3 regions of the Heyndrickxia sp. FSL W8-0496 genome follow, and region 3 is predicted to be linked to each of the others. Evidence: a T-box and tRNA genes for the amino acid it is inferred to sense, from the RefSeq annotation. Region 3 holds a T-box; the other regions hold tRNA genes.
The links. A T-box is a leader RNA that pairs with one kind of tRNA and senses whether it is charged. The one in region 3 lies ahead of NST63_RS08795 (valine--tRNA ligase), so its partner is inferred to be a tRNA-Val.
Positions count from the first base shown of each region.

Region 1 (9,885 bases), 260 kb from region 3:
TCATTCGCTTCTGGAATGGCCATTTCCGTAAACCATTTAACATGTTCACCATATAAATGAATTTGGTTAATAGCTTGGGGCGCACCAATATCCCTCAGCTCATGAGGGCGATCAGCAGTTAATACAACAAGTGGTACTCTTGCTATTCTAGCCTCTACAATTGCTGGGTAATAATTGGCTGCAGCCGTTCCAGAAGTACATAGTAATGCCACAGGCTTTCTAGTTTGTTTTGCTATCCCCAATGCAAAAAAAGCAGCAGAGCGTTCATCAATATTAATGTAATAATTTAGTTTGGGATGCTCAGCAATGAGCATAGCTAACGGTGTTGATCTAGAACCAGGACTAATAACTACATTTTCAATTCCAGCATTCGATAGTTCCTGAATAAACATTGCTAAATATTTTGTTAAAGTTTCTTGATGTATCATAGTTGTTTTCCTCCTAATGCTCGAAGCATCGGACGAAATTTAATTCTTGTCTCAAAATATTCATCCTCCGGGATTGAATCAGCCACTACACCACACCCGGCATATAAAAATGCTTCTTTTCCCTTTATTAGACTTGATCTGATTCCTACTGCAAATTCACCATTTCCCTGATAGTCCAGCCAGCCGATTGGAGCAGCATAGAAGCCACGATCCATATTTTCCACTTCACGAATGATTTGCATCGCATCCGTTGTCGGAACTCCCCCCATAGCTGGTGTCGGATGTAAATCTTTAGCTATAGATAGAATCGATGTATTTTTATTTTTAACTGTCCCTTTCACTGGTGTGAAAAGATGTTGAATGTCGCGCATCTTCATTAACGTCGGTTCGATAGCGATTTCTAAATCCTGACAATATTTATTCATAATCTCTTGGATCATTGATACAACGAATTGGTGCTCTTGTCTATTCTTATCGTCATTTAATAGTGCTTGTCCTAAGGCAACATCTTTTTTCTCATCTTTATCTCTTTTTATTGATCCTGCAATACAGGCAGATAAAATGTTATCCCCTATTTTTTTCACAAGCCTTTCAGGTGAAGCACCTGTAAAACAACTATCTAACCATTCTAACGCAAAGATAAAACTTTCATGCTGTTCATTCCATAAATGATTCAATACATGGTCCGAAGAAATCTCTCCATTAAAGGTTACATTCATTTTTCTAGCCATAACAACTTTTCTTACTTCATTATCATCATTTAATAGACGAACTACATTAGCGACAGCCTTTTTCCACGCATCAGGATTTACTTCTTCTTCTTGATGTATGTCTACCTTTAATATATTTTCTGATGCACTTGATGATAGAATTTGTTCTTTAATTCTAAGTAATTGAGCCAATCTATCTTTATCTTTGATTGAAGAACATCGTATATTTATCGTTAAATACGAACCTTGTTTATCGATTACTAACATTAATTCAGGTAAATGGAATAATGCATTAGTGAATGAACTCCACTCTGGTTCTTCTACACTATCAGGATCAAAAGAAAAGCCTCCGAATATAAGAGGTCCTGTGCCTTGTACGTTATATGGATTAAAAATATGAGCATCTTTAATGAGATCATTCCATTCAGACTGAATCGTTTCAAATCGATGTTCCCCTAAAGATGTTTGTAATGTATAAGTACTTCCTAAACCTACGATGATGGTTTCATCATCAGGTACTTTCCAAAAAAACCTTTTCCCTTGAAATAACTGCTTAGCAGAAGAATAAAATGAAAGGGGGTTCATATTATTCAAAATTTCTGTATAGCTAAATAGAATGGGATACTCTTTATCCTTAGCTCTACCAACAGCAATTTCAAACTCAGTTTCAATTTTTGAATGTTGAATACTTGTCAACTTTATCTCCCCCAAAACTACCTTACGTTAATTACTATGATCATTGCATTCTTGTTCTATATTATGCCCAACTTTTAAGATACACTTCTAAATCGACGGAGTCAACGAACATATCTTATGAAACTTTTTCCCTACCTTATTATATGACAACTAGACAAAAAAGTTCAGTAATCTATGATTCAAATATTGAAATGGGAATTTTTCTTTCCATTACATATAAAAATTGATTGACACCTATCCTTCATTTACCTACACTTTAGAGTGTACTCCTATTGTCATTTCGATGGACAATAGGAGGACTAAATCTGCATTAACAATAGATTTGCACGCCTTATGGATAATGCTGGGGAACAAAACCAGATGAACTTTTTCAAGGTAAAGATATGTAAAGGGAGAGACATAACAATGAGTTCACATTCTTCACCATTGGTGAAACCAGACAAAGGATGGCGAATTTGGTGGCAATTAACGCGACCCCATACGCTTACTGCTTCTTTTGTTCCTGTATTATTAGGGACAGCCTTTGCCATGCAAAACTCAAAGATTGATATTCCAATATTCATTGCAATGCTAGTGGCTTGCCTACTAATACAGGCAGCGACAAATATGTTTAATGAGTATTACGATTATGCTAGAGGACTAGACCATGAAGAATCAGTTGGAATTGGCGGTGCCATTGTCCGAAATGGTGTAAAACCAAAAACTGTTCTAAATCTTGCTCTGATTTTCTATGGGATCTCAGCATTATTAGGACTGTATATTATCATCAGTAGTTCCTGGTGGATTGCAGTTATTGGAGCCATATGTATGGCTGTTGGTTATTTTTATACTGGAGGACCCTTACCAATTGCATATACCCCTTTTGGAGAAATTATTTCAGGGTTCTTTATGGGGATTGTTATTATACTAATTTCTTATTTTATTCAAACCGGTAATATTACGACAGATAGTATTCTTATCTCTATTCCTATATTCATTTTAGTAGGAGCAATTATGTTATCCAATAACATTCGTGATTTAGATGGAGATAAGGAAAATGGACGGAAAACAGTTGCTATTCTAATAGGAAGAAAAAATGCAATTACATTACTTGCTACCATGTTTATAGTCTCATATCTATGGTTAATTGTTTTAGTGCTAATGCAGATCGTCACACCTTGGACTCTCATTACACTTTTAAGCCTTCCAATGCCTATTAAAGCGGTAAGAGGCTTCATAGGAAAGACAGAACCTATTCAAATGGTTCCTGCGATGAAAGCAACAGCTCAAACAAATACTTTCTTTGGTTTACTAGTAACAATTGGGCTTTTCATTTCATTTCTTATCAAGTAGTGAAATTCCATTTTTCATTTTTTGCTATTCCTTATAGCAACATAACATTAAAATGAGATTCAATGCTAAATGTGGGAGAAGTTATTTTTACTTCTCCCCTTTTTCTTTTATTCTAAGAAGATAATAGTTTTTGCTCAAAGCTTTCGTTCAGTTGATTCAACAGTCTCTACCAATTGTTCAAATCATTTCACTTTTGTTAAGGCTATACGTATACCCATGGGCTTTTGACAGACAGGAAAAAGGATTTTTTATAAGCCTGTTGAGATGGGCTTTGATTATTCTCCTATACTTTTTTATAATCAAGTAATATCATGTTAAAATTTCTTATGTATAGTTGATACTGGTTTCTTGAAAACTCACATAATGATTACGAGCATTTTTTATGTCTTAAAATTGTGTAAATCCCTACATCATATAGTATAGAACCAATATTACCTCTAGACAAAAAAAGGTAGTTTAAAAGTTTCTATTTTAGAAATCTTTTAAACTACCTTTTTTCTTAATAATGAATGACCCGTACGGGATTCGAACCCGTGTTACCGCCGTGAAAGGGCGGTGTCTTAACCGCTTGACCAACGGGCCGACAATACGGAGAAGGAGGGATTTGAACCCTCGCGCCGGTTACCCGACCTACACCCTTAGCAGGGGCGCCTCTTCAGCCACTTGAGTACTTCTCCAATTATATGGCTCCGCAGGTAGGATTCGAACCTACGACCGATCGGTTAACAGCCGATAGCTCTACCACTGAGCTACTGCGGAACAAGTAAATTATCATTATGGTGGGCCTAAATGGACTCGAACCATCGACCTCACGCTTATCAGGCGTGCGCTCTAACCAGCTGAGCTATAGGCCCACAAAAATTATGGAGCGGGTGATGGGAATCGAACCCACGACAACAGCTTGGAAGGCTGTAGTTTTACCACTAAACTACACCCGCATGATGGAGCCACTAATCGGAATCGACCTCACAAATGTCTGAGCCACAATCCAATTTTTAACCACTTTGGAATAGCCGTCATGTTCAACTAAACATTGGATTACATGTAGTTATTAGCCACTTAAACACATAAAATGGTGGCTCGGGACGGAATCGAACCGCCGACACATGGATTTTCAGTCCATTGCTCTACCGACTGAGCTACCGAGCCATATTATAAAATGGCGGTCCGGACGGGACTCGAACCCGCGACCTCCTGCGTGACAGGCAGGCATTCTAACCAACTGAACTACCGGACCAAATTTCTTTCAAGTTTACTTGAAAATGATTGCGGAGGCAGGATTTGAACCTGCGACCTTCGGGTTATGAGCCCGACGAGCTACCAGACTGCTCCACCCCGCGATGATAGTATAATAAATTTTTTAATCCAATCTTATCATCAACTGTCCCGATTTCAATATGCTTACTCTAGTAGCAGCTCAATCGGTACAACTCGTAGTTGTTCGATGAAGTAACGCTCGTTGCTCCACCCCGCGACGATAGTATAAAAAATCTTTTAAAGAAATAGTTATGGCGGAGGAAGAGGGATTCGAACCCCCGCGCGGTGTAACCCGCCTGTCGGTTTTCAAGACCGATCCCTTCAGCCAGACTTGGGTATTCCTCCAATTATATATGGTGGACCTTGTAGGACTCGAACCTACGACCGGACGGTTATGAGCCGTCTGCTCTAACCAGCTGAGCTAAAGGTCCTCTATGGTAGCGGCGGAGGGGATCGAACCCACGACCTCACGGGTATGAACCGTACGCTCTAGCCAGCTGAGCTACGCCGCCATAGTATATTTTAATTTTAAATATTGGTGGAGCCTAGCGGGATCGAACCGCTGACCTCCTGCGTGCAAAGCAGGCGCTCTCCCAGCTGAGCTAAGGCCCCAATTATATAATGGTCGGGAAGACAGGATTCGAACCTGCGACCCCATGGTCCCAAACCATGTGCTCTACCAAGCTGAGCTACTTCCCGTTCATGGCGCGCCCGAGAGGAGTCGAACCCCTAACCTTTTGATCCGTAGTCAAACGCTCTATCCAATTGAGCTACGGGCGCATGATTTATATCGTAAGATATTTTATGGAAGAATCTTTTGCTGCGCAAAAATTCTAAATGCCGAGGACCGGAATCGAACCGGTACGGTAGTCACCTACCGCAGGATTTTAAGTCCTGTGCGTCTGCCAGTTCCGCCACCCCGGCAAGGGTTGTTTGGAGCGGAAGACGGGATTCGAACCCGCGACCCCCACCTTGGCAAGGTGGTGTTCTACCACTGAACTACTTCCGCGACTTTATTTTATAATGCGGGTGAAGGGAGTCGAACCCCCACGCCTTGCGGCGCCAGATCCTAAGTCTGGTGCGTCTGCCAATTCCGCCACACCCGCGTTATGAAAAAATGTTTTTCGTTTAACAAAAAGGTAAGTTATGTTTCCTTACAAAAAACAATGGTGAGCCATGAAGGACTCGAACCTTCGACCCTCTGATTAAAAGTCAGATGCTCTACCAACTGAGCTAATGGCTCTTTATGAATATAATTAATAGTATAAGCATGTACTTCGAATATAAATGCATCTACGACGTCCCAATCTCAGCAAGATTATTCAAGCTGTATCTCGATTGGTACGCTGATGTTACTCTTCGTAGCGTACTCGATCGTGCTCTACCAACTGAGCTAATGGCTCGTAATGACCTGAGTGGTGCCGGCCAGAGGACTTGAACCCCCAACCTACTGATTACAAGTCAGTTGCTCTACCAATTGAGCTAGGCCGGCATTAGTATATTATAATCCCCAAACAGAGATTAGTTATAATAGTCGTCCAGCTTTCAGTTTGCTTATTCAAGCAGCAGCTCAAGCTGTACGCTGATGTATTTCAAAGTAGTTTATTCGGTCGTGCTCTACCAATTGAGCTAGGCCGGCATTATATATGGTGGAGGATGACGGGATCGAACCGCCGACCCCCTGCTTGTAAGGCAGGTGCTCTCCCAGCTGAGCTAATCCTCCGTAAATGCCTGGCAACGTCCTACTCTTGCAGGGGGAGAGCCCCCAACTACCATCGGCGCTAAGAAGCTTAACTTCCGTGTTCGGGATGCGAACGGGTGTGACCTTCTTGCCATAGTTACCAGACTATATTTTGTTAAGGGTTTATTCCCTCAAAACTAGATATATAAAGAAGTAACGGTTCATAACCTCAAATCTATTTGGTTAAGTCTTCGATCTATTAGTATTCGTCAGCTCCATGTGTCGCCACACTTCCACCTCGAACCTATCAACCTGATCATCTTTCAGGGATCTTATTTAGATAAACTAAGGGAAATCTCATCTTGAGGGGGGCTTCATGCTTAGATGCTTTCAGCACTTATCCCTTCCGCACATAGCTACCCAGCGATGCCTTTGGCAAGACAACTGGTACACCAGCGGTGCGTCCATCCCGGTCCTCTCGTACTAAGGACAGCTCCTCTCAAATTTCCTACGCCCACGACGGATAGGGACCGAACTGTCTCACGACGTTCTGAACCCAGCTCGCGTACCGCTTTAATGGGCGAACAGCCCAACCCTTGGGACCGACTACAGCCCCAGGATGCGATGAGCCGACATCGAGGTGCCAAACCTCCCCGTCGATGTGGACTCTTGGGGGAGATAAGCCTGTTATCCCCGGGGTAGCTTTTATCCGTTGAGCGATGGCCCTTCCATGCGGAACCACCGGATCACTAAGCCCGACTTTCGTCCCTGCTCGACTTGTAGGTCTCGCAGTCAAGCTCCCTTGTGCCTTTACACTCTGCGAATGATTTCCAACCATTCTGAGGGAACCTTTGGGCGCCTCCGTTACCTTTTAGGAGGCGACCGCCCCAGTCAAACTGCCTGCCTGACACTGTCTCCCACCCCGATTCAGGGGTGCGGGTTAGAATTTCAATACAGCCAGGGTAGTATCCCACCGATGCCTCCACCGAAGCTGGCGCTCCGGCTTCAAAGGCTCCTACCTATCCTGTACAAGCTGTACCAAAATTCAATATCAAGCTGCAGTAAAGCTCCACGGGGTCTTTCCGTCCTGTCGCGGGTAACCTGCATCTTCACAGGTACTATAATTTCACCGAGTCTCTCGTTGAGACAGTGCCCAGATCGTTGCGCCTTTCGTGCGGGTCAGAACTTACCTGACAAGGAATTTCGCTACCTTAGGACCGTTATAGTTACGGCCGCCGTTTACTGGGGCTTCAATTCAAAGCTTCGTCTTGCGACTAACCTCTCCTCTTAACCTTCCAGCACCGGGCAGGCGTCAGCCCCTATACTTCGCCTTACGGCTTCGCAGAGACCTGTGTTTTTGCTAAACAGTCGCCTGGGCCTATTCACTGCGGCTCTCTCGGGCTTGCACCCTAACAGAGCACCCCTTCTCCCGAAGTTACGGGGTCATTTTGCCGAGTTCCTTAACGAGAGTTCTCTCGCTCACCTTAGGATTCTCTCCTCGCCTACCTGTGTCGGTTTGCGGTACGGGCACCTTTCACCTCACTAGAGGATTTTCTAGGCAGTGTGGAATCAGGAACTTCGGTACTAAATTTCCCTCGCCATCACAGCTCAAGGTATCTGGTGACGGGATTTGCCTCGTCACCCCTCTAACTGCTTGGACGCACTATTCCAGCAGTGCGCTTACCCTATCCTCCTGCGTCCCCCCATCGTTCAAACGGTGAAGAGGTGGTACAGGAATATCAACCTGTTGTCCATCGCCTACGCCTTTCGGCCTCGGCTTAGGTCCCGACTAACCCTGAGCGGACGAGCCTTCCTCAGGAAACCTTAGGCATTCGGTGGAAGGGATTCTCACCCTTCTTTCGCTACTCATACCGGCATTCTCACTTCTAAGCGCTCCACCAGTCCTTACGGTCTAGCTTCGCAGCCCTTAGAACGCTCTCCTACCACGGACACCTGACGGTGTCCATCCACAGCTTCGGTGATACGTTTAGCCCCGGTACATTTTCGGCGCAGAGTCACTCGACCAGTGAGCTATTACGCACTCTTTAAATGGTGGCTGCTTCTAAGCCAACATCCTGGTTGTCTAAGCAACTCCACATCCTTTTCCACTTAACGTATACTTTGGGACCTTAGCTGGTGGTCTGGGCTGTTTCCCTCTTGACTACGGATCTTATCACTCGCAGTCTGACTCCTAAGGATAAGTCATTGGCATTCGGAGTTTGTCTGAATTCGGTAACCCGATGAGGGCCCCTAGTCCAAACAGTGCTCTACCTCCAAGACTCTTACCTTAAGGCTAGCCCTAAAGCTATTTCGGAGAGAACCAGCTATCTCCAAGTTCGATTGGAATTTCTCCGCTACCCACACCTCATCCCCGCACTTTTCAACGTGCGTGGGTTCGGGCCTCCAGTAAGTGTTACCTTACCTTCACCCTGGACATGGGTAGATCACCTGGTTTCGGGTCTACGACCTCATACTTAATCGCCCTATTCAGACTCGCTTTCGCTGCGGCTCCGCCTCTTCAGCTTAACCTTGCATGAAATCGTAACTCGCCGGTTCATTCTACAAAAGGCACGCTATCACCCGGCGTTTTTCCAAAGGAAAATACGCACAGGGCTCTAACTACTTGTAGGCACACGGTTTCAGGTTCTCTTTCACTCCCCTTCCGGGGTGCTTTTCACCTTTCCCTCACGGTACTGGTTCACTATCGGTCACTAGGGAGTATTTAGCCTTGGGAGATGGTCCTCCCTGCTTCCGACGGGATTTCACGTGTCCCGCCGTACTCAGGATCCACTCTGGAGGGAACGAAGTTTCAACTACAGGGTTGTTACCTTCTTTGACGGGCCTTTCCAGACCTCTTCATCTACTCCGTTCCTTTGTAACTCCGTATAGAGTGTCCTACAACCCCAAGAGGCAAGCCTCTTGGTTTGGGCTTCTTCCGTTTCGCTCGCCGCTACTCAGGAAATCGCAATTGCTTTCTCTTCCTCCGGGTACTTAGATGTTTCAGTTCCCCGGGTCTGCCTTCCTTACTCTATGTATTCAAGTAAGGATACTACCCCATTACGGGCAGTGGGTTCCCCCATTCGGAAATCTCCGGATCAAAGCTCGCTTACAGCTCCCCGAAGCATATCGGTGTTAGTCCCGTCCTTCATCGGCTCCTAGTGCCAAGGCATTCACCGTGCGCCCTTACTAACTTAACCTAAAAGGTTATTTAAAACTACTTAATGGATTCATCCATAAAGTGGCGATTCTCGGTTATTACTTGGTTACTTCTTATATTATCTAGTTTTCAAAGAACAAACATATCTATTGAAAGGATTAACCTTTCAAAACTGAACAAAACAGAAGACGTCTGAACCACGTAAGTGGTTTTCCATATTCCTTAGAAAGGAGGTGATCCAGCCGCACCTTCCGATACGGCTACCTTGTTACGACTTCACCCCAATCATCTGTCCCACCTTCGGCGGCTGGCTCCAAAAGGTTACCTCACCGACTTCGGGTGTTACAAACTCTCGTGGTGTGACGGGCGGTGTGTACAAGGCCCGGGAACGTATTCACCGCGGCATGCTGATCCGCGATTACTAGCGATTCCGGCTTCATGTAGGCGAGTTGCAGCCTACAATCCGAACTGAGAATGGTTTTATGGGATTGGCTAAACCTCGCGGTCTTGCAGCCCTTTGTACCATCCATTGTAGCACGTGTGTAGCCCAGGTCATAAGGGGCATGATGATTTGACGTCATCCCCACCTTCCTCCGGTTTGTCACCGGCAGTCACCTTAGAGTG
Region 1 covers NZ_JBBOXX010000001.1:1,478,923-1,488,807, reverse strand. Annotated here, with positions in the region: gene menD (2-succinyl-5-enolpyruvyl-6-hydroxy-3-cyclohexene-1-carboxylic-acid synthase) at 1-428, opposite strand, end outside; gene NST63_RS07430 (isochorismate synthase) at 425-1,834, opposite strand; gene NST63_RS07425 (1,4-dihydroxy-2-naphthoate polyprenyltransferase) at 2,240-3,166, shown strand; tRNA gene NST63_RS07420 (tRNA-Glu) at 3,677-3,748, opposite strand; tRNA gene NST63_RS07415 (tRNA-Ser) at 3,756-3,843, opposite strand; tRNA gene NST63_RS07410 (tRNA-Asn) at 3,851-3,925, opposite strand; tRNA gene NST63_RS07405 (tRNA-Ile) at 3,944-4,020, opposite strand; tRNA gene NST63_RS07400 (tRNA-Gly) at 4,031-4,104, opposite strand; tRNA gene NST63_RS07395 (tRNA-Phe) at 4,240-4,315, opposite strand; tRNA gene NST63_RS07390 (tRNA-Asp) at 4,327-4,403, opposite strand; tRNA gene NST63_RS07385 (tRNA-Met) at 4,433-4,506, opposite strand; tRNA gene NST63_RS07380 (tRNA-Ser) at 4,676-4,768, opposite strand; tRNA gene NST63_RS07375 (tRNA-Ile) at 4,778-4,854, opposite strand; tRNA gene NST63_RS07370 (tRNA-Met) at 4,859-4,935, opposite strand; tRNA gene NST63_RS07365 (tRNA-Ala) at 4,960-5,035, opposite strand; tRNA gene NST63_RS07360 (tRNA-Pro) at 5,046-5,122, opposite strand; tRNA gene NST63_RS07355 (tRNA-Arg) at 5,127-5,203, opposite strand; tRNA gene NST63_RS07350 (tRNA-Leu) at 5,262-5,347, opposite strand; tRNA gene NST63_RS07345 (tRNA-Gly) at 5,358-5,432, opposite strand; tRNA gene NST63_RS07340 (tRNA-Leu) at 5,448-5,529, opposite strand; tRNA gene NST63_RS07335 (tRNA-Lys) at 5,591-5,666, opposite strand; tRNA gene NST63_RS07330 (tRNA-Thr) at 5,840-5,915, opposite strand; tRNA gene NST63_RS07325 (tRNA-Val) at 6,071-6,146, opposite strand; rRNA gene rrf (5S ribosomal RNA) at 6,153-6,269, opposite strand; rRNA gene NST63_RS07315 (23S ribosomal RNA) at 6,344-9,301, opposite strand; rRNA gene NST63_RS07310 (16S ribosomal RNA) at 9,488-9,885, opposite strand, start outside.
Region 1: it has a tRNA-Val gene. The T-box ahead of NST63_RS08795 (valine--tRNA ligase) is inferred to sense a tRNA for this amino acid. The anticodon was not compared.

Region 2 (9,885 bases), 900 kb from region 3:
CGAATTTGAATGCTCTATCATATGTTAGTTTTTTATTCGTTTCAAAAAGATTTTCAAGATTCTTCAATTGACTTAATAATCTTTCATATTTTTCATTTGGTGTTAGCGCGTTAAGAATTCCAAATATCAGACTGTAATAGACACCTGTTTCACCATCAATTACATCAGAGCCATCTTTATAATTGTAATGGACAATATACTCTGCTTCCTTACACAGAGGAGATTCTACATCCATTGAAATAGCTATGGTTACGGCTCCCTTTTCCCTTGCAAATTTTGCTGCAGCAACAGTTTCCGGTGTTGTTCCTGAATGAGAACGAAGAATAACCACACTTCCTTTTCCAAGACCACGCGGATTCATATGAACAAATTCATTTGACGTGTAAACCTTACTAGGAACGGAAATCTCCCTACTTAAGAAATAATCTCCTGTTGCAAGTGCTGCCATAGATCCTCCACAAGCTACAAAATAAAAGTTCTTTACATCTGTTGCTTTAACTGCATTGACTGCAGACGCAATTTGGTTTACATGTTCAGTTTTCATGATGATACCTCCCCGTTATTTTTAAGACGTCATATGATGTCTTATAAAAAATAATAAACACATCCTTATTAATTGTCAAATGTTTTTGAAAATTAAATCATATTATTAAAAATCTATTTTTTGTGTTATCTATTGTTAAATAACAAATCTTTCTACCAATAAAAAATAATTTTCAGTCTATTTCTGGATCCCCTGCTAATGAACTTTCTATCTCTTATAAATACTCTATCTAGCAAATAGTAGATTCTTTACAGCAAAAGGGCTGCCTCTTTTATGAGACAACCCTTTTAAAAATCATATTTTAATATCCAGCTACTTACTCATTATTTCCTATTTTACTATATTTCTCAGTGCAGTCTTAAATAGCTTTTTCTGAGCTCTTATCTCCTTTAAACTATCCAAATCTATAAAAAATTAAGGAATGAATCAAATTCATTTATGTGTCACCGCGAAACTTTCTCATAATCAATAATCCATTAATAAAGAATCTAGTCAATATCCATCGCTATAGCTCTCCCAGCTATTCTTCCTGAAAAAAGACAGCCTCCCAGGAACGTCCCTTCCAATGAACGATACCCATGAACACCACCTCCGCCAAAACCGGAGGCTTCTCCTGCTGCATATAGCCCTTGGATGGCATCCCCTTCTAAATTAAGCACGCGACCTGATAAGTCTGTCTGTAAACCTCCCAAGGTTTTACGGCTGACAATTCGTAAGCGGACAGCTATAAGTGGTCCATTTTTTGGATCAAGCAGTTTATGTGGTGGAGCTACACGAATTAATTTATCACCAATATAATTCCTAGCACCACGGATCGCCGTAATCTGAAGATCTTTCGTGAAAGTATTCTCTATTTCACGGTCACGTGCAATGATTTGTCTCTCAATGTCTTCTAGTATCAGCAAGTTTTCACCGGTCAACTTATTCATTCCGTTGACTAAATCGTCAAGTCGATTAGCAATAATGAAATCTTCACCTTTATCCATAAAAGCTTGTACGGGTTCAGGAGCACCCGGTAATGCCCTTTTCAGTACTTTTCGAATACTTTTTCCAGTTAGATCGGGGTTTTGCTCAGAGCCTGAAAGTGCAAATTCCTTTTCGATAATTTTTTGCGTTAAAATAAACCAAGAATAATCATGACCGGTCTTTTGAATCGTCTCAAGGGTGCCTAATGTATCAAAGCCCGGAAAATTTGGAGTAGGGAAACGCTGTCCACGTGCATCCAACCAAATGGACGATGGACCCGGAAGGATTCGAATCCCATGATTGTTCCACACAGAATTCCAATTCTTTATTCCTTCAGTATAGTGCCACATACGATCTCGATTTACCAATCTTCCTCCTGCCTTTTCAGTAATACCAAGCATCCTTCCATCCACATGTGCAGGTACGCCACTAAGCATTTTCTTAGGTGGAGTACCTAAACGACTCGGCCAATTCCTGCGAACCAGATCATGATTCCCTCCTATCCCACCACTTGAAATTAAAACCGCTTGACTACGATATTCAAAAGTACCAATAACCTCCTTACTACTAGCCTCACCACGGGCTGCAGAGCTAGGAGCCAAAATAGACCCGCTTGCACCATTAATCACACCACTTTCTTGAATTAAATGATCCACTTGATGACGTGGTTTATACACAACCATTCCATTTCTAATATGCTCCAAAACTCTTTTCTCAAATGGAGCAACAATCCCTGGTCCTGTTCCCCATACAATGTGGAAACGAGGGACTGAATTTCCATGACCTTCTGCTAAATAACCACCACGTTCTGCCCAGCCTACAACAGGAAAGAAACGGACACCCATATCATATAACCATTGACGCTTCTCTCCAGAGGCAAACTCCACATAAGCTTCAGCCCATCTTCTAGCCCAATAATCCTCATCATTTTCGCGATCAAAGCCTGCCGTACCTAACCAGTCCTGCCATGCTAATTCTTTTGAATCCTTTATACCTAGCCTTCGCTGTTCAGGAGAATCAACTAGAAATAGACCTCCAAATGACCACCAAGCTTGCCCGCCAAATGATGCTTCTGGTTCCTGATCAAGTAACAGGACCTTTTTTCCCGTATCTGCAATCTCTGCAGTTGCCACCAATCCTGAAAGTCCAGCCCCAACGACAATAACATCGAATTCCATAGATACTCCTCCACTCCATTTCCACTTTATTTGAATCTATCATATAATTGAATATTCCGAAATTTATTTTGTTAATTTTTTTACTATAAAGTATTTGAACTAGTAAAGAATTGTAAGTAGACAACCAAAATAGAACAGAAATACAGAAGTACCTCATCATTAAAGAAAAACAGTACATTAAATAACTGATTGTTTACTCATACTGAGAATAGGAATAACATATTGAAGAAAATAAAAAAAGCTCATTCTTTAAAGAATGAGCTTTCTATACGCGCCTTAGAGGATTCGAACCTCTGACCCACAGCTTAGAAGGCTGTTGCTCTATCCTGCTGAGCTAAAGGCGCATAAATTGGCTCCGCAGGTAGGATTCGAACCTACGACCGATCGGTTAACAGCCGATAGCTCTACCACTGAGCTACTGCGGAATACGTAAATATAAAAAATAGTGGGCCTAAATGGACTCGAACCATCGACCTCACGCTTATCAGGCGTGCGCTCTAACCAGCTGAGCTATAGGCCCTTTATGTATTTTTTGGAGCGGGTGATGAGAATCGAACTCACGACAACAGCTTGGAAGGCTGTAGTTTTACCACTAAACTACACCCGCATCTTTATTATTGGAGGCAGCAACCGGATTTGAACCGGTGATAAAGGTTTTGCAGACCTCTGCCTTACCACTTGGCTATGCTGCCTTAAAAAGATGGCTGGGCTAGCTGGATTCGAACCAACGAGTGACGGAGTCAAAGTCCGTTGCCTTACCACTTGGCTATAGCCCAAAAAATAGTAATTAAAATGGGGCGGATGATGGGAATCGAACCCACGAATGTCGGAACCACAATCCGATGCGTTAACCACTTCGCCACATCCGCCATAAAATGGTGGCTCGGGACGGAATCGAACCGCCGACACATGGATTTTCAGTCCATTGCTCTACCGACTGAGCTACCGAGCCATATATTATATCTTTATCTATATATTATTTTATATTCGCCATCTTTATCAACTTTTATTTTAATATAAATGGCGGTCCGGACGGGACTCGAACCCGCGACCTCCTGCGTGACAGGCAGGCATTCTAACCAACTGAACTACCGGACCATTTATTATTAATATATATTAATGGCGGAGGAAGAGGGATTCGAACCCCCGCGCGGTGTAACCCGCCTGTCGGTTTTCAAGACCGATCCCTTCAGCCAGACTTGGGTATTCCTCCGAAAGTGGAGCCTAGCGGGATCGAACCGCTGACCTCCTGCGTGCAAAGCAGGCGCTCTCCCAGCTGAGCTAAGGCCCCATATAATGTTTGGTTTTAAATGGCGCGCCCGAGAGGAGTCGAACCCCTAACCTTTTGATCCGTAGTCAAACGCTCTATCCAATTGAGCTACGGGCGCATACATTATATCGTAAGATATTTTATGGAAGGATATTTTGCTTTGCAAAAATCCTTAAATCTTTTACTTCGTAAAAATTTCTAGTGCCGAGGACCGGAATCGAACCGGTACGGTAGTCACCTACCGCAGGATTTTAAGTCCTGTGCGTCTGCCAGTTCCGCCACCCCGGCAAGGGTATTTGGAGCGGAAGACGGGATTCGAACCCGCGACCCCCACCTTGGCAAGGTGGTGTTCTACCACTGAACTACTTCCGCAAAAAGTACCTTTGTTAATTCAAAACCTTGCGAATATAAATGAGCCATGAAGGACTCGAACCTTCGACCCTCTGATTAAAAGTCAGATGCTCTACCAACTGAGCTAATGGCTCGTAATGAATATAATTAATAGTGTAAGCATGTACTTCAAATATAAATGCATCTACGACGTCCCAATCTCAGCAAGATTATTCAAGCTGTATCTCGATTGGTACGCTGATGTTACTCTTCGTAGCGTACTCGATCGTGCTCTACCAACTGAGCTAATGGCTCGTAATGACCTGAGTGGTGCCGGCCAGAGGACTTGAACCCCCAACCTACTGATTACAAGTCAGTTGCTCTACCAATTGAGCTAGGCCGGCATTTATAAATATTATCCCCTAACAGAGGTTTAGGTGCTATGGTCGTCCAGCTTTCAGTTTGCTTATTCAAGCAGCAGCTCAAGCCGTACGCTGATGTATTTCAAAGTCGTTTATTCGGTCGTGCTCTACCAATTGAGCTAGGCCGTTATTATATATGGTGGAGAATGACGGGATCGAACCGCCGACCCCCTGCTTGTAAGGCAGGTGCTCTCCCAGCTGAGCTAATCCTCCAATATGTATAATATATAAAATGGTGACCCGTACGGGATTCGAACCCGTGTTACCGCCGTGAAAGGGCGGTGTCTTAACCGCTTGACCAACGGGCCACATAGGAATATTTTGTTAATATAGTGAAGCAAAATAATAGCCCCACCTTAGGGGCGTAGCCTGGCAACGTCCTACTCTTGCAGGGGGAGAGCCCCCAACTACCATCGGCGCTAAGAAGCTTAACTTCCGTGTTCGGGATGGGAACGGGTGTGACCTTCTTGCCATAGTTACCAGACTATATTTTGTTAAGGGTTTATTCCCTCAAAACTAGATATATTAAGAAGTGTAATAACCTTAAATCAAATTAGGATAAGTCTTCGATCTATTAGTATTCGTCAGCTCCATGTGTCGCCACACTTCCACCTCGAACCTATCAACCTGATCATCTTTCAGGGATCTTATTTAGATAAACTAAGGGAAATCTCATCTTGAGGGGGGCTTCATGCTTAGATGCTTTCAGCACTTATCCCTTCCGCACATAGCTACCCAGCGATGCCTTTGGCAAGACAACTGGTACACCAGCGGTGCGTCCATCCCGGTCCTCTCGTACTAAGGACAGCTCCTCTCAAATTTCCTACGCCCACGACGGATAGGGACCGAACTGTCTCACGACGTTCTGAACCCAGCTCGCGTACCGCTTTAATGGGCGAACAGCCCAACCCTTGGGACCGACTACAGCCCCAGGATGCGATGAGCCGACATCGAGGTGCCAAACCTCCCCGTCGATGTGGACTCTTGGGGGAGATAAGCCTGTTATCCCCGGGGTAGCTTTTATCCGTTGAGCGATGGCCCTTCCATGCGGAACCACCGGATCACTAAGCCCGACTTTCGTCCCTGCTCGACTTGTAGGTCTCGCAGTCAAGCTCCCTTGTGCCTTTACACTCTGCGAATGATTTCCAACCATTCTGAGGGAACCTTTGGGCGCCTCCGTTACCTTTTAGGAGGCGACCGCCCCAGTCAAACTGCCTGCCTGACACTGTCTCCCACCCCGATTCAGGGGTGCGGGTTAGAATTTCAATACAGCCAGGGTAGTATCCCACCGATGCCTCCACCGAAGCTGGCGCTCCGGTTTCAAAGGCTCCTACCTATCCTGTACAAGCTGTACCAAAATTCAATATCAAGCTGCAGTAAAGCTCCACGGGGTCTTTCCGTCCTGTCGCGGGTAACCTGCATCTTCACAGGTACTATAATTTCACCGAGTCTCTCGTTGAGACAGTGCCCAGATCGTTGCGCCTTTCGTGCGGGTCAGAACTTACCTGACAAGGAATTTCGCTACCTTAGGACCGTTATAGTTACGGCCGCCGTTTACTGGGGCTTCAATTCAAAGCTTCGTCTTGCGACTAACCTCTCCTCTTAACCTTCCAGCACCGGGCAGGCGTCAGCCCCTATACTTCGCCTTACGGCTTCGCAGAGACCTGTGTTTTTGCTAAACAGTCGCCTGGGCCTATTCACTGCGGCTCTCTCGGGCTTGCACCCTAACAGAGCACCCCTTCTCCCGAAGTTACGGGGTCATTTTGCCGAGTTCCTTAACGAGAGTTCTCTCGCTCACCTTAGGATTCTCTCCTCGCCTACCTGTGTCGGTTTGCGGTACGGGCACCTTTCACCTCACTAGAGGATTTTCTAGGCAGTGTGGAATCAGGAACTTCGGTACTAAATTTCCCTCGCCATCACAGCTCAAGGTATCTGGTGACGGGATTTGCCTCGTCACCCCTCTAACTGCTTGGACGCACTATTCCAGCAGTGCGCTTACCCTATCCTCCTGCGTCCCCCCATCGTTCAAACGGTGAAGAGGTGGTACAGGAATATCAACCTGTTGTCCATCGCCTACGCCTTTCGGCCTCGGCTTAGGTCCCGACTAACCCTGAGCGGACGAGCCTTCCTCAGGAAACCTTAGGCATTCGGTGGAAGGGATTCTCACCCTTCTTTCGCTACTCATACCGGCATTCTCACTTCTAAGCGCTCCACCAGTCCTTACGGTCTAGCTTCGCAGCCCTTAGAACGCTCTCCTACCACGGACATCCAGCATTTTTCCGAAGGAAAAGATGCATTGGTGTCCATCCACAGCTTCGGTGATACGTTTAGCCCCGGTACATTTTCGGCGCAGAGTCACTCGACCAGTGAGCTATTACGCACTCTTTAAATGGTGGCTGCTTCTAAGCCAACATCCTGGTTGTCTAAGCAACTCCACATCCTTTTCCACTTAACGTATACTTTGGGACCTTAGCTGGTGGTCTGGGCTGTTTCCCTCTTGACTACGGATCTTATCACTCGCAGTCTGACTCCTAAGGATAAGTCATTGGCATTCGGAGTTTGTCTGAATTCGGTAACCCGATGAGGGCCCCTAGTCCAAACAGTGCTCTACCTCCAAGACTCTTACCTTAAGGCTAGCCCTAAAGCTATTTCGGAGAGAACCAGCTATCTCCAAGTTCGATTGGAATTTCTCCGCTACCCACACCTCATCCCCGCACTTTTCAACGTGCGTGGGTTCGGGCCTCCAGTAAGTGTTACCTTACCTTCACCCTGGACATGGGTAGATCACCTGGTTTCGGGTCTACGACCTCATACTTAATCGCCCTATTCAGACTCGCTTTCGCTGCGGCTCCGCCTCTTCAGCTTAACCTTGCATGAAATCGTAACTCGCCGGTTCATTCTACAAAAGGCACGCTATCACCCGGCGTTTTTCCAAAGGAAAATACGCACAGGGCTCTAACTACTTGTAGGCACACGGTTTCAGGTTCTCTTTCACTCCCCTTCCGGGGTGCTTTTCACCTTTCCCTCACGGTACTGGTTCACTATCGGTCACTAGGGAGTATTTAGCCTTGGGAGATGGTCCTCCCTGCTTCCGACGGGATTTCACGTGTCCCGCCGTACTCAGGATCCACTCTGGAGGGAACGAAGTTTCAACTACAGGGTTGTTACCTTCTTTGACGGGCCTTTCCAGACCTCTTCATTTACTCCGTTCCTTTGTAACTCCGTATAGAGTGTCCTACAACCCCAAGAGGCAAGCCTCTTGGTTTGGGCTTCTTCCGTTTCGCTCGCCGCTACTCAGGAAATCGCAATTGCTTTCTCTTCCTCCGGGTACTTAGATGTTTCAGTTCCCCGGGTCTGCCTTCCTTACTCTATGTATTCAAGTAAGGATACTACCCCATTACGGGCAGTGGGTTCCCCCATTCGGAAATCTCCGGATCAAAGCTCGCTTACAGCTCCCCGAAGCATATCGGTGTTAGTCCCGTCCTTCATCGGCTCCTAGTGCCAAGGCATTCACCGTGCGCCCTTACTAACTTAACCTAAAAGGTTATTTAAAACTACTTAATGGATTCATCCATAAAGTGGCGATTCTCGGTTATTACTTGGTTACTTCTTATATATCTAGTTTTCAAAGAACAAGGCTACTGATTTCAATCACATCATGATTAATCATCAGAGCGTTCGCTTCGTGCTGCCTTGCTCCGAGGTGAACCTAATCATCCTCGAATATGCATTGCTGCAGGAGCAATTAATATTTAATGATATGAAAATAATATCAAGTGAGAGATAATTCTCTCAAAACTAAACAAACAGAAAACGTCTTAACCACGTAAGTGGTTTTCCATATCTAGCTCCGGCTCCTAGTCCCTCGCAGAAAAATAACCTTCCTCCTTCAAAGTCTATCGACTTTTCGTCGGAAGAACATTTTTTGCAGGGACTGAACAGTCGCCTCCGCTTTTCCATATTCCTTAGAAAGGAGGTGATCCAGCCGCACCTTCCGATACGGCTACCTTGTTACGACTTCACCCCAATCATCTGTCCCACCTTCGGCGGCTGGCTCCAAAAGGTTACCTCACCGACTTCGGGTGTTACAAACTCTCGTGGTGTGACGGGCGGTGTGTACAAGGCCCGGGAACGTATTCACCGCGGCATGCTGATCCGCGATTACTAGCGATTCCGGCTTCATGTAGGCGAGTTGCAGCCTACAATCCGAACTGAGAATGGTTTTATGGGATTGGCTAAACCTCGCGGTCTTGCAGCCCTTTGTACCATCCATTGTAGCACGTGTGTAGCCCAGGTCATAAGGGGCATGATGATTTGACGTCATCCCCACCTTCCTCCGGTTTGTCACCGGCAGTCACCTTAGAGTGCCCAACTGAATGCTGGCAACTAAGGTCAAGGGTTGCGCTCGTTGCGGGACTTAACCCAACATCTCACGACACGAGCTGACGACAACCATGCACCACCTGTCACTCCTGTCCCCGAAGGGAAATCCCTATCTCTAGGGAGGTCAAGAGGATGTCAAGACCTGGTAAGGTTCTTCGCGTTGCTTCGAATTAAACCACATGCTCCACCGCTTGTGCGGGCCCCCGTCAATTCCTTTGAGTTTCAGCCTTGCGGCCGTACTCCCCAGGCGGAGTGCTTAATGCGTTAGCTGCAGCACTAAAGGGCGGAAACCCTCTAACACTTAGCACTCATCGTTTACGGCGTGGACTACCAGGGTATCTAATCCTGTTCGCTCCCCACGCTTTCGCGCCTCAGCGTCAGTTACAGACCAGAGAGTCGCCTTCGCCACTGGTGTTCCTCCACATCTCTACGCATTTCACCGCTACACGTGGAATTCCACTCTCCTCTTCTGCACTCAAGTCTCCCAGTTTCCAATGGCCGCTTGCGGTTGAGCCGCAAGATTTCACATCAGACTTAAGAAACCGCCTGCGCGCGCTTTACGCCCAATAATTCCGGACAACGCTTGCCACCTACGTATTACCGCGGCTGCTGGCACGTAGTTAGCCGTGGCTTTCTGGTTAGGTACCGTCAAGGTACCGCCCTATTCGAACGATACTTGTTCTTCCCTAACAACAGAGTTTTACGATCCGAAAACCTTCATCACTCACGCGGCGTTGCTCCGTCAGACTTTCGTCCATTGCGGAAGATTCCCTACTGCTGCCTCCCGTAGGA
Region 2 covers NZ_JBBOXX010000001.1:842,832-852,716, reverse strand. Annotated here, with positions in the region: gene NST63_RS04500 (SIS domain-containing protein) at 1-544, opposite strand, end outside; gene NST63_RS04495 (FAD-binding dehydrogenase) at 1,033-2,688, opposite strand; tRNA gene NST63_RS04490 (tRNA-Arg) at 2,959-3,032, opposite strand; tRNA gene NST63_RS04485 (tRNA-Asn) at 3,039-3,113, opposite strand; tRNA gene NST63_RS04480 (tRNA-Ile) at 3,135-3,208, opposite strand; tRNA gene NST63_RS04475 (tRNA-Gly) at 3,222-3,295, opposite strand; tRNA gene NST63_RS04470 (tRNA-Cys) at 3,307-3,380, opposite strand; tRNA gene NST63_RS04465 (tRNA-Gln) at 3,390-3,464, opposite strand; tRNA gene NST63_RS04460 (tRNA-His) at 3,482-3,557, opposite strand; tRNA gene NST63_RS04455 (tRNA-Phe) at 3,565-3,640, opposite strand; tRNA gene NST63_RS04450 (tRNA-Asp) at 3,710-3,786, opposite strand; tRNA gene NST63_RS04445 (tRNA-Ser) at 3,809-3,901, opposite strand; tRNA gene NST63_RS04440 (tRNA-Ala) at 3,907-3,979, opposite strand; tRNA gene NST63_RS04435 (tRNA-Arg) at 4,000-4,076, opposite strand; tRNA gene NST63_RS04430 (tRNA-Leu) at 4,161-4,246, opposite strand; tRNA gene NST63_RS04425 (tRNA-Gly) at 4,256-4,330, opposite strand; tRNA gene NST63_RS04420 (tRNA-Lys) at 4,371-4,443, opposite strand; tRNA gene NST63_RS04415 (tRNA-Thr) at 4,617-4,692, opposite strand; tRNA gene NST63_RS04410 (tRNA-Val) at 4,848-4,923, opposite strand; tRNA gene NST63_RS04405 (tRNA-Glu) at 4,944-5,018, opposite strand; rRNA gene rrf (5S ribosomal RNA) at 5,078-5,194, opposite strand; rRNA gene NST63_RS04395 (23S ribosomal RNA) at 5,265-8,247, opposite strand; rRNA gene NST63_RS04390 (16S ribosomal RNA) at 8,680-9,885, opposite strand, start outside.
Region 2: it has a tRNA-Val gene. The T-box ahead of NST63_RS08795 (valine--tRNA ligase) is inferred to sense a tRNA for this amino acid. The anticodon was not compared.

Region 3 (9,885 bases):
AAATGATCAAGTAGTCAGTGCCTTGAAGAAGGTTGCTGAGAATGGGACTAGCTTTGGTGCACCTACATTAGCTGAAAACAAGCTTGCAAAGCTAGTAAAAGAACGTGTACCATCTATTGAAATTGTTCGGATGGTTTCCTCTGGAACCGAAGCAACTATGAGTGCGTTAAGGCTTGCAAGAGGATATACAGGTCGCAATAAGATTTTAAAATTTGAGGGAAGCTATCATGGGCATGGTGATTCATTGTTAATTAAGGCAGGATCAGGTGTAGCTACACTAGGCTTACCTGACAGCCCTGGTGTACCTGAAGGTGTTGCTTCTAATACGGTTACTGTTCCTTATAATGATTTGGAGGGAGTTAAAGCTGCCTTCCAGCAATTTGGAGAAGACATTGCTTGTATTATTGTAGAACCAGTTGCAGGCAATATGGGTGTTGTTCCACCACAGCCAGGATTTTTAGAAGGATTGCGAGAAATAACTTCCCAGTATGAATCATTATTGATTTTTGATGAGGTTATGACTGGTTTCCGTGTTGATTATCATTGTGCACAAGGGTATTTTGGGATCACTCCAGATTTAACTTGCTTAGGGAAAGTAATTGGTGGAGGACTTCCTGTTGGTGCCTTTGGTGGAAAGGCAGAAATCATGGAAAAGATTGCACCAAGTGGTCCTGTTTACCAAGCTGGAACTTTATCTGGTAACCCATTAGCAATGACTGCTGGTTATGAAACACTTGTTCAATTGACTCCGGATACGTATAAAGAATTTATTAAAAAAGCAGACAAACTAGAACAAGGTTTGCATAATGCTGCAGTGAAATATGAAATTCCGCATACAATCAATCGAGCTGGTTCGATGATTGGTATTTTCTTAACAAATGAAGATGTAATAAATTATGATACAGCAAAAACTTCTGATTTACAGTTATTTGCTGAGTATTATCGAGGAATGGCAAATAATGGTGTATTCTTACCACCTTCTCAATTTGAGGGACTTTTCCTATCGACAGCCCATACAGATGAGGATATTGAAAAAACAATAAAAGCAGTTGAAACTACCTTTAAGACAATCAGAGGTTAGTGGATCTGAAACCACATGATGTTTTCCATCATGTGGTTTTTTTATTTAAAAAAATCATATTCTTCTTATTTCATTCATAAAAATATAAATGACATAGCTAGTTTTTATTGGAATTGAAGGGAGGAATCCACTTTGTCACAAAGTCAATCGTCACTGCGATTTTCATTAGAGGAGTATGTTTGGTTTAAAAAAGGACAGGAAGTTGATGAACTTCTATCCATTTCATTAGATCCACATATAACCATTCAAGAACAAGAGCAATATGTACAAATTATTGGTAATTTACAGCTGCAAGGTGAATACAAAGGGGGAGGAGAAGAGTACGAAGAAAAAGAATTAGATCTCCATGGAAAATTTGTTCATCAGGTTGAATATCGGGAAGATGATGGTGTTTATCAATTTGAACATCGCTTTCCTGTTGATGTAACGATACCTAAGAATAGAATCAATCAACTCGAAGATATCGATGTAAGCATTGATATGTTTGACTATATACTACCGGAAAAAGGTAAATTAAAACTTACTGCAGATCTTTCGATTTTTGGAATTCGCAATGAAGAAATGGAAGAAAGTGATGAACAAGAAATACCGATATCATTATTAGAAACAGAAGTAAATAAACAAGTTTCGGAAACCGAATCCGAAGATAATACAGAAGAGTCTGTTAATGTTGATCCTGTATTGTTTGAAACAGAAAGTGAATCAATACCTGAATACCATTTAGAACGAGGACTACCAGTAAAACCACAACCTGAGGAGGAGGAAAAAGAGGAAAATAACGAAGAAGAGTTTGTAGATTTTAAAGTTGATGAAGAATTATTTCAACCGTTTGTCATTGAAGCAAGGAAAGAACCAGAAAATCATGAAGAAATGATAGAAAATAAAGAGGAAGAGCCTATTTTAAATCTAGGAATAGTAAATGAATCAGAAGAGGAATTTCTTCAAGTTTCTGGAGATCACAGAAATGAATCCTCTGCACATTATGAGGATACCAATGAGATTGAATCCTCTCCATCTGCCCAGTCAGAGGCAGAGGAAGAATATGAATCTCCTGAAGAAGAAGATCAAAGTAAAACAAAGAAAAAGAAGAAATTTGGGAAGTACGAATCTATTTCATTAGCTGATTTTTTTGCTAGGAAAGCAGATGATAAAGCAGCGAAGCTAAAAGTGGTTATCGTTCAAAATGGGGAGACCCTCGATTATTTAGCTAATAAATATGAGATTAGTGTTCAACAAATATTAAGAATGAATCATTTAGAAATTAATCAAGACGTATATGAAGGGCAGGTTCTCTATATTCCTTCATATGTAAGTGCTACAAAAAAATAATTAAAGTCTAGCTCTTACTCCTAGCCTAGTGAATCGCTGTTGTTGATTATATGTAAATGTTCTCAGATGATGAAAATGGCAATACGTAGGGGTTAAGCAGGTGAAAGGATGGCTAAGACGAAAAAAACAGATATTCACACGATTATTAAACAATATGGTTTAAATGTTAATTTTTACGAGAAATATGGAAAAAGCTTTAAAGTTATTACGAATGAAGGAGTTTTTGCTTTAAAAAGAATCTCTCCACAAAAGGGTACAGATTTTGTAAAAAATGTTCAAATGCTATACCATCGTGGATATAATCGGATTGTGCCAATTTATCCTACAATGGATGGGAGATATGGGGTTCTCCATAAAAATGATTTATATTACTTAATGCCTTGGCTACCAAATGAAGAGAAAGAAGATAGAAATGAAAAACATCAAAAAATGTTTAGGGAGTTGGCTAGGCTTCATACTTTATCAGTTAAGGACATCCAACTTTCTAAAGAACAACGTAAAGAGCATTATGATCAAACTGTTTGGCAATGGGAAAGGGAAACCGAGTTTTTTGAAGAATTTTTAGAACGTAGTGAACAGAAGTGGTATATGTCACCATTTGAATTAATGTTTTGTACATTCTATCAGGATATCTTTCGAGCTGCAAAATATTCAAAAGAGCAACTTGAAAAATGGTATGAGGTTTCAAAGGATCAGGAAAAGGGAAGAACTGTCGTTGTTCATGGGAAAATTTCTACAGAGCATTTTTTATACGATGAGAGGGGCTATGGATATTTTTCTAACTTTGAACAATCAAATATCTTGTCCCCAATACATGATTTATTACCATTCTTAGCTAGAACATTAAATACATTTCCGAAGCGTATGGATGAGTGTGTGGATTGGCTAAACACATATTTATCGCATTTTCCATTTCGAGAGGATGAAAAATACTTATTTCTTGGCTATTTAGCATATCCAGGTCCGATTCATCAAATAGTTGAGGAATATTATTTGAAGAAAACAAAAAAGAATGAATGGGAGTTTGTTAAACAACTTCAAAGAAAATATTGGCTATTAAAAAATACAGAATATGTGGTTATGCGAATGAATGAAATAGATAAACAAAAGACAGACCCTTCCTAGCTATTAAGGATGGGTCTATATTGTTATTTTACCACCCCAACCCATATTTGTTTTTAGCAAATATCTAGATCCATTCGTTTTGAAATGCAAAGGCAATTAAAATAAATATTGCTAATAACAAAACATCAAATGCAGTGGGTAATAAAATGGTTCGAATAGCTTGAAAGATAGTAAAAGGAATAATTAGTTGTTTACATATGCCTTTGAATGTTTTCATCCAAGACTGTAATGTATATTGATTAAATTTTTTTTTCATTCTTTCACCTTCCTCTTATCGATCCCCTTAGTAATAATGTATGATTAATAGGCGAATCTGTGTCAGAGTGTAAATTGAATGATTATCCATGAATTTTTTTAAAAAAATGGGCAATAATAATTGACGAGATGACTATTAATTAGATAGTATAATAAATAAAAATAAATCAAAATGTAAATGCAGTGATTGGGAAAAGTACAATGGGATACTACTTTATCAGAGGTATTTATTATACTTCTTCAGAGAGGGAAATCAATAGCTGAAAGATTTCCTAAGAGAGAACATTGGAAAAGTCACCCATGAGTAGCTTCTGTGAAACATAGCGGAGTAATGGAAGCCGGCGAAGAGCCGTTATCTTACATAAGTGCCAGAAATAGTTCTATTAATGCTGTTTCTGTGAAAAAAGGTGGTACCGCGAAAATCGCTCCCTTCGTCCTTTTGACGATGGGAGTTTTTTATTTTTTTGGTACCCTTTACTGAAAGTGAGGAGAAAGAAATGGAAACAAATGAATTACAAATGTCAACCAAATATGATCCGAATGCCATAGAAAAGGACCGCTATGAATGGTGGCTAAAAGGAAAATTCTTTGAGGCAGCAGACGATCCAAATAAGGAACCGTATACAATCGTTATTCCACCTCCAAATGTGACGGGGAAATTGCATCTTGGTCATGCATGGGATACAACATTACAAGATATCCTAACAAGAATGAAGAGAATGCAGGGCTATGATGTATTATGGCTACCAGGAATGGATCACGCAGGAATCGCTACACAAGCTAAAGTTGAGGCGAAATTAAGAGAAAATGGTATATCAAAGTATGATCTCGGAAGAGAAAAATTTGTAGAAGAAACTTGGAAATGGAAAGAGGAGTATGCAGCTTTTATTCGCAAGCAATGGGCTAAGATTGGGTTAGGTTTAGATTATTCCCGCGAAAGATTTACTCTAGATGAAGGATTATCAGATGCAGTTAAAAAGGTGTTTGTTACTCTTTATAAAAAGGGACTTATTTATCGTGGGGAGTATATTATTAACTGGGACCCTGCAACCAAAACAGCATTATCTGATATTGAAGTAATATATAAAGATATACAGGGTGCTTTTTATCATATGCGTTATCCATTAGCAGATGGTTCAGGGCATATTGAGATTGCAACAACACGTCCGGAAACCATGCTAGGAGATACAGCTGTAGCTGTTCATCCGAATGATGATCGTTATAAACATTTAATCGGAAAAACGGTTATTTTACCAATAACAGGCCGTGAAATACCGATTGTTGGTGATGATTATGTAGATATGGAATTTGGTTCAGGTGCAGTTAAGATCACTCCAGCACATGATCCTAATGACTTTGAAATTGGAAACCGCCATAATTTAGAACGTATATTAGTTATGAATGAAGACGGAACCATGAATGAAAAAGCAGGTAAATATGTAGGCATGGACCGTTTTGAATGTCGTAAACAAATCGTTAAAGATTTACAGGCAGAAAATGTACTCTTTAAAATAGAAGATCATATGCATTCTGTTGGACATTCTGAACGTAGTGGTGCTGTTGTTGAACCATATTTGTCAACACAATGGTTCGTTAAGATGCAGCCATTAGCAGATGCAGCAGTTGAATTACAAAAATCCGAATCAAAAGTTCACTTTGTACCTGAAAGATTTGAAAATACGTATTTACGATGGATGGAAAACATTCGTGATTGGTGTATTTCGCGCCAGCTTTGGTGGGGTCATCGAATTCCAGCTTGGTATCATAAGGAAACAGGTGAAATCTATGTTGATACAAATCCACCAACTGATATTGATAACTGGGAGCAAGATTCAGATGTATTAGATACATGGTTTAGTTCAGCACTGTGGCCATTCTCGACTATGGGTTGGCCCGATACTGAGGCAAAAGATTTTCTACGTTATTACCCAACGAATGCATTAGTAACTGGTTACGATATTATTTTCTTCTGGGTAGCTAGAATGATTTTTCAAGCGAAAGAATTTACTGGCGAAATACCATTTAAAGATGTATTAATTCATGGTCTTGTTCGTGATGAACAAGGTCGAAAGATGAGTAAATCTCTTGGAAATGGCGTTGATCCAATGGATGTTATCGATAAATATGGGGCAGATTCACTGCGGTATTTCTTATCGACAGGCAGCTCACCAGGTCAAGATTTAAGGTTCAGTATGGAAAAGGTTGAATCCATTTGGAATTTTGCCAATAAAATTTGGAATGCCTCACGCTTTGCCTTAATGAATATGAATGGATTAACTTTTGATGAAATTGATTTAAATGGTGAAAAATCAGTTGCAGATAAATGGATTTTAACTCGTTTAAATGAAACCATCGAAACAGTAACTAAACTTGCCGATAAGTATGAGTTTGGGGAAGTGGGTCGAGCTTTATATAACTTCATTTGGGATGATTTCTGTGATTGGTATATTGAAATGGCTAAATTACCACTTTATGGGGAAGACGAGACTGCTAAGAAAACAACTCGTTCTATTTTAGCGTATGTTTTAGATAACACGATGCGTCTTTTACATCCATTTATGCCATTTATTACAGAAGAAATTTGGCAAAATCTACCTCATCAAGGTGAATCGATTACGGTAGCAAATTGGCCTACGAAAAACAATGATTTACATGATGAGGCCGCAGCGGGTGAAATGAAATTATTAGTTGAAATCATTCGTTCGGTACGTAATATTCGTGCAGAAGTAAATACACCATTAAGTAAAAAGATTAAACTATTACTTAAGGCAAAGGATGAACAAGTACTAAGCGTTTTAACAAAGAATCAGTCCTATATTGAACGTTTCTGTAATCCGGAAGAATTAATCATGGATATTGAAATGGATACACCAGCAAAAGCGATGACTGCTGTTGTAACAGGAGTTGAACTATTCCTTCCTCTTGAAGGTTTGATTAATATTGATGAAGAAATAGCACGTTTGGAAAAAGAATTAGATAAATGGTCTAAAGAAGTAGATAGAGTACAAAAGAAACTAGGTAATGAAAAATTCACAAGCAAAGCTCCAGCTCAGGTCGTTGAAGAGGAACGAGCAAAGGAAAAAGATTATTTAGAAAAACAAGCAGCTGTTAAAGCAAGAATAGAAGAATTAAAGCAAAATTAATGTTATTATCAACCGTGAGAGGCTGTCTAAAAAAACAGGCAGCCTCTTTATTATTACATCAGTAGAAAAAAGAGGGAATCGTAATGAAAACGTATGATGAAGCCATTCATTGGATTAATTCAAGATTAAGATTTGGTATTAAACCTGGTTTAGAACGAATGCAATGGATGATGGAAAAATTAGGATCTCCTGAAAAAAAATTAAAGGTCATCCATATTGGAGGAACAAACGGAAAAGGCTCGACGGTTACTTATCTTCGTTCGATCTTAAATGAAGCGGGCTATAAGGTCGGAACATTTACTTCACCTTACATTGAAACGTTTAACGAGCGTATAAGTGTAAATGGTGCCCCAATAAAGGATGAAGAGATTATTCAGCTGGTGAACGTCATCAAACCTATAGTCGAAGAGATTGAAACAACAGAACTAGGAACAATGACAGAATTTGAAGTGATTACCGCGATGGCTATATATTACTTTGCTAATATGAATCCAATGGATATTAACATCTTTGAAGTAGGACTTGGTGGTAGATTAGACTCAACCAATATACTAGTTCCAATCATGAGCATTATTACAAATATTGGAATGGATCATATGAATATTCTTGGTAATACGGTTGAGGAAATTGCTACTGAAAAAGCAGGAATCATAAAAAAAGATACACCAATTATAACTGGGGCTAAGCAGGAAGAGGCTTTAAACGTCTTTATTGAAAAGTCAAAACTGTTAGGAGCCAAGCTCTTGGTAGGTGGGAAAGATTTCGCGATAGATGAAGTGAAAACATTGAAAAAAGGTGAACAATTTTCCTACCATTCAGCTGTATCATTTTATAAAAATATCGAAATTTCAATGCTTGGATATCACCAGGTTGAAAACGCGTCATTAGCAATCACTGCAGCTGATTTTTTGAAAATACCTGAACATGTAATAAGAGAAGGGTTAAAAAAAGCGTTTTGGCCGGGAAGAATGGAGATGGTCAGTGAAAAGCCTGTGGTAATCCTGGATGGCGCTCATAATCCAGAAGGAGTATTATCACTTGTCCAGACCATAGAGGAACATTTCCCGAATAAAAGAAGACATATCGTCTTTGCTGCCCTACGTGATAAAGAGTTAAAGCCTATGTTAAAAACATTAGCAAGTATTGATTCGAAAATATATTTTACCCAATTCGACTCACCGAGAATAACAGAAGCGGAGGAATTTTTGTCAATATATCCTATTCCTAATGCTAAGGTAAATAGTAATTGGCGCGAATTAATTGAAAATGTCTATATGACTTTAACGCGTGATGAGGTACTAATCATTTCAGGTTCATTATACTTTATTAGTGAAGTGAAACCCTACTTAAGAATAATCATTAAAGAAAATAACTACAAGGATTAATGAGAAAATATAATGACAATTTAACTATAATTTGGTAGAATATTTTATAAAATTGAGACTTATTAACTAGTTCGGGAGGGGCAAGAATGAGTAATCAAGCTATTAAACCAACTAAGCTTCTAATCATCTCATGGTTGCTAATTTTACCTGCTGGTATATATATAGCTTACCGTTTTTTCCCCTCTGTACCCATGAACCCACTTTTAATTTTAGTCTTTTTAGTTTTAGTAGGCGTAGTTGCCTATTTCCCCATCATTATTAATGATACTCCGATATTTTTAGTACAATGGGTAACGTTAGTAGCCTTTCTTTTACATGGTTTAATATATGAGATTATTTTTATGCAATTTTCCATCCTTATGCTGATGTTTTCATTAAAGATAGGAAAAGATGATAGTTATCGTTATTTTATTAATTCAATCATGTTTTTTGTTATTTCACTTTTTAGTGGAGCTGTATTTTATGCACTTGGAGGCAAAGTTGGGTATTTTTCCATTCAAGAATTAATTATTCCATTATTTGTATATCAAATTGTTCTTTTTATCTTAAATCAAATCCTTTTATACTGGTCGAAAATAATGTTAAAAAAGAAAGCAAAATTATTTGCTAAAGATATGATTTGGGATTTCTGTACATTAGTTATGATTCTTCCACTTGGTCTTGCATTATATTATTTATTTGAAGAGATTAGCTATGTTGCATTTCTTTTAATTGGGATCCCCTTCCTTAGTTTTGGTTATGTGTTAAGAATGTATAATTCATCAGAAAGAATTAATGATTATTTACAGCGCGCCGCAGAAATAGGACATCAATTGACAGAGAGATTGCAGGTCAATGAAGTACTAGATGTATTTATTCAAAAAATATCGCAAATGTTACCGGTAGATTATGCCTATATTTTAGACGTAAAAAACGATAAACTTGTTCTTCTTAGAGGAGTAGAAAAAGGAGAGCAACAATTAAATAGTATTCCACCAATTGAAAAGAATGAAGGGATTAGTGGAATGGTATGGGGAACAAGAAAAGCCGTTTTCTACCATGAAAAATCTGAATGGGAGAAGGATGCAAAAGGATATATGCCTAAAGGTGCGGAAAGTATTATTTGTGTTCCGATTTTTAGAGAAAAAAAAGTAGAGGGGATATTATTTTTAGCCTCTACACGAAAGAAGCAATATGAAAAATATCAAACGTCAATGTTAGATATTTTATGTTCTTATTTTGGCGTAGCGATATCAAATGCTAGACATTATGAAAAAACAAAAAATATAAGTGAACATTGTTCATTAACAAAATTATATAATTATCGATATTTTGATGATCTTCTTACGCGTGAATTTGAATTACTGAAAAAAGGTGACCGAAAAGAATTATCTATCATCATGTTAGATATAGATTATTTTAAGAAGATTAATGATACATATGGCCATCAAAGCGGAAATGAGATCCTTGTTCAAATGGCAAAAAGAATTCGTAGTTTAATAGGAAATAGAGGAACTGTAGCTAGGTATGGAGGAGAAGAATTTGTTATTCTTCTACCAGATACAAATAAGAAATCAGCATTACGGTT
Region 3 covers NZ_JBBOXX010000001.1:1,743,454-1,753,338, forward strand. Annotated here, with positions in the region: gene hemL (glutamate-1-semialdehyde 2,1-aminomutase) at 1-1,081, shown strand, start outside; gene spoVID (stage VI sporulation protein D) at 1,214-2,410, shown strand; gene ysxE (spore coat protein YsxE) at 2,519-3,535, shown strand; gene NST63_RS08790 (hypothetical protein) at 3,600-3,791, opposite strand; T-box leader at 3,965-4,232, shown strand; gene NST63_RS08795 (valine--tRNA ligase) at 4,288-6,933, shown strand; gene NST63_RS08800 (bifunctional folylpolyglutamate synthase/dihydrofolate synthase) at 7,017-8,318, shown strand; gene NST63_RS08805 (sensor domain-containing diguanylate cyclase) at 8,405-9,885, shown strand, end outside.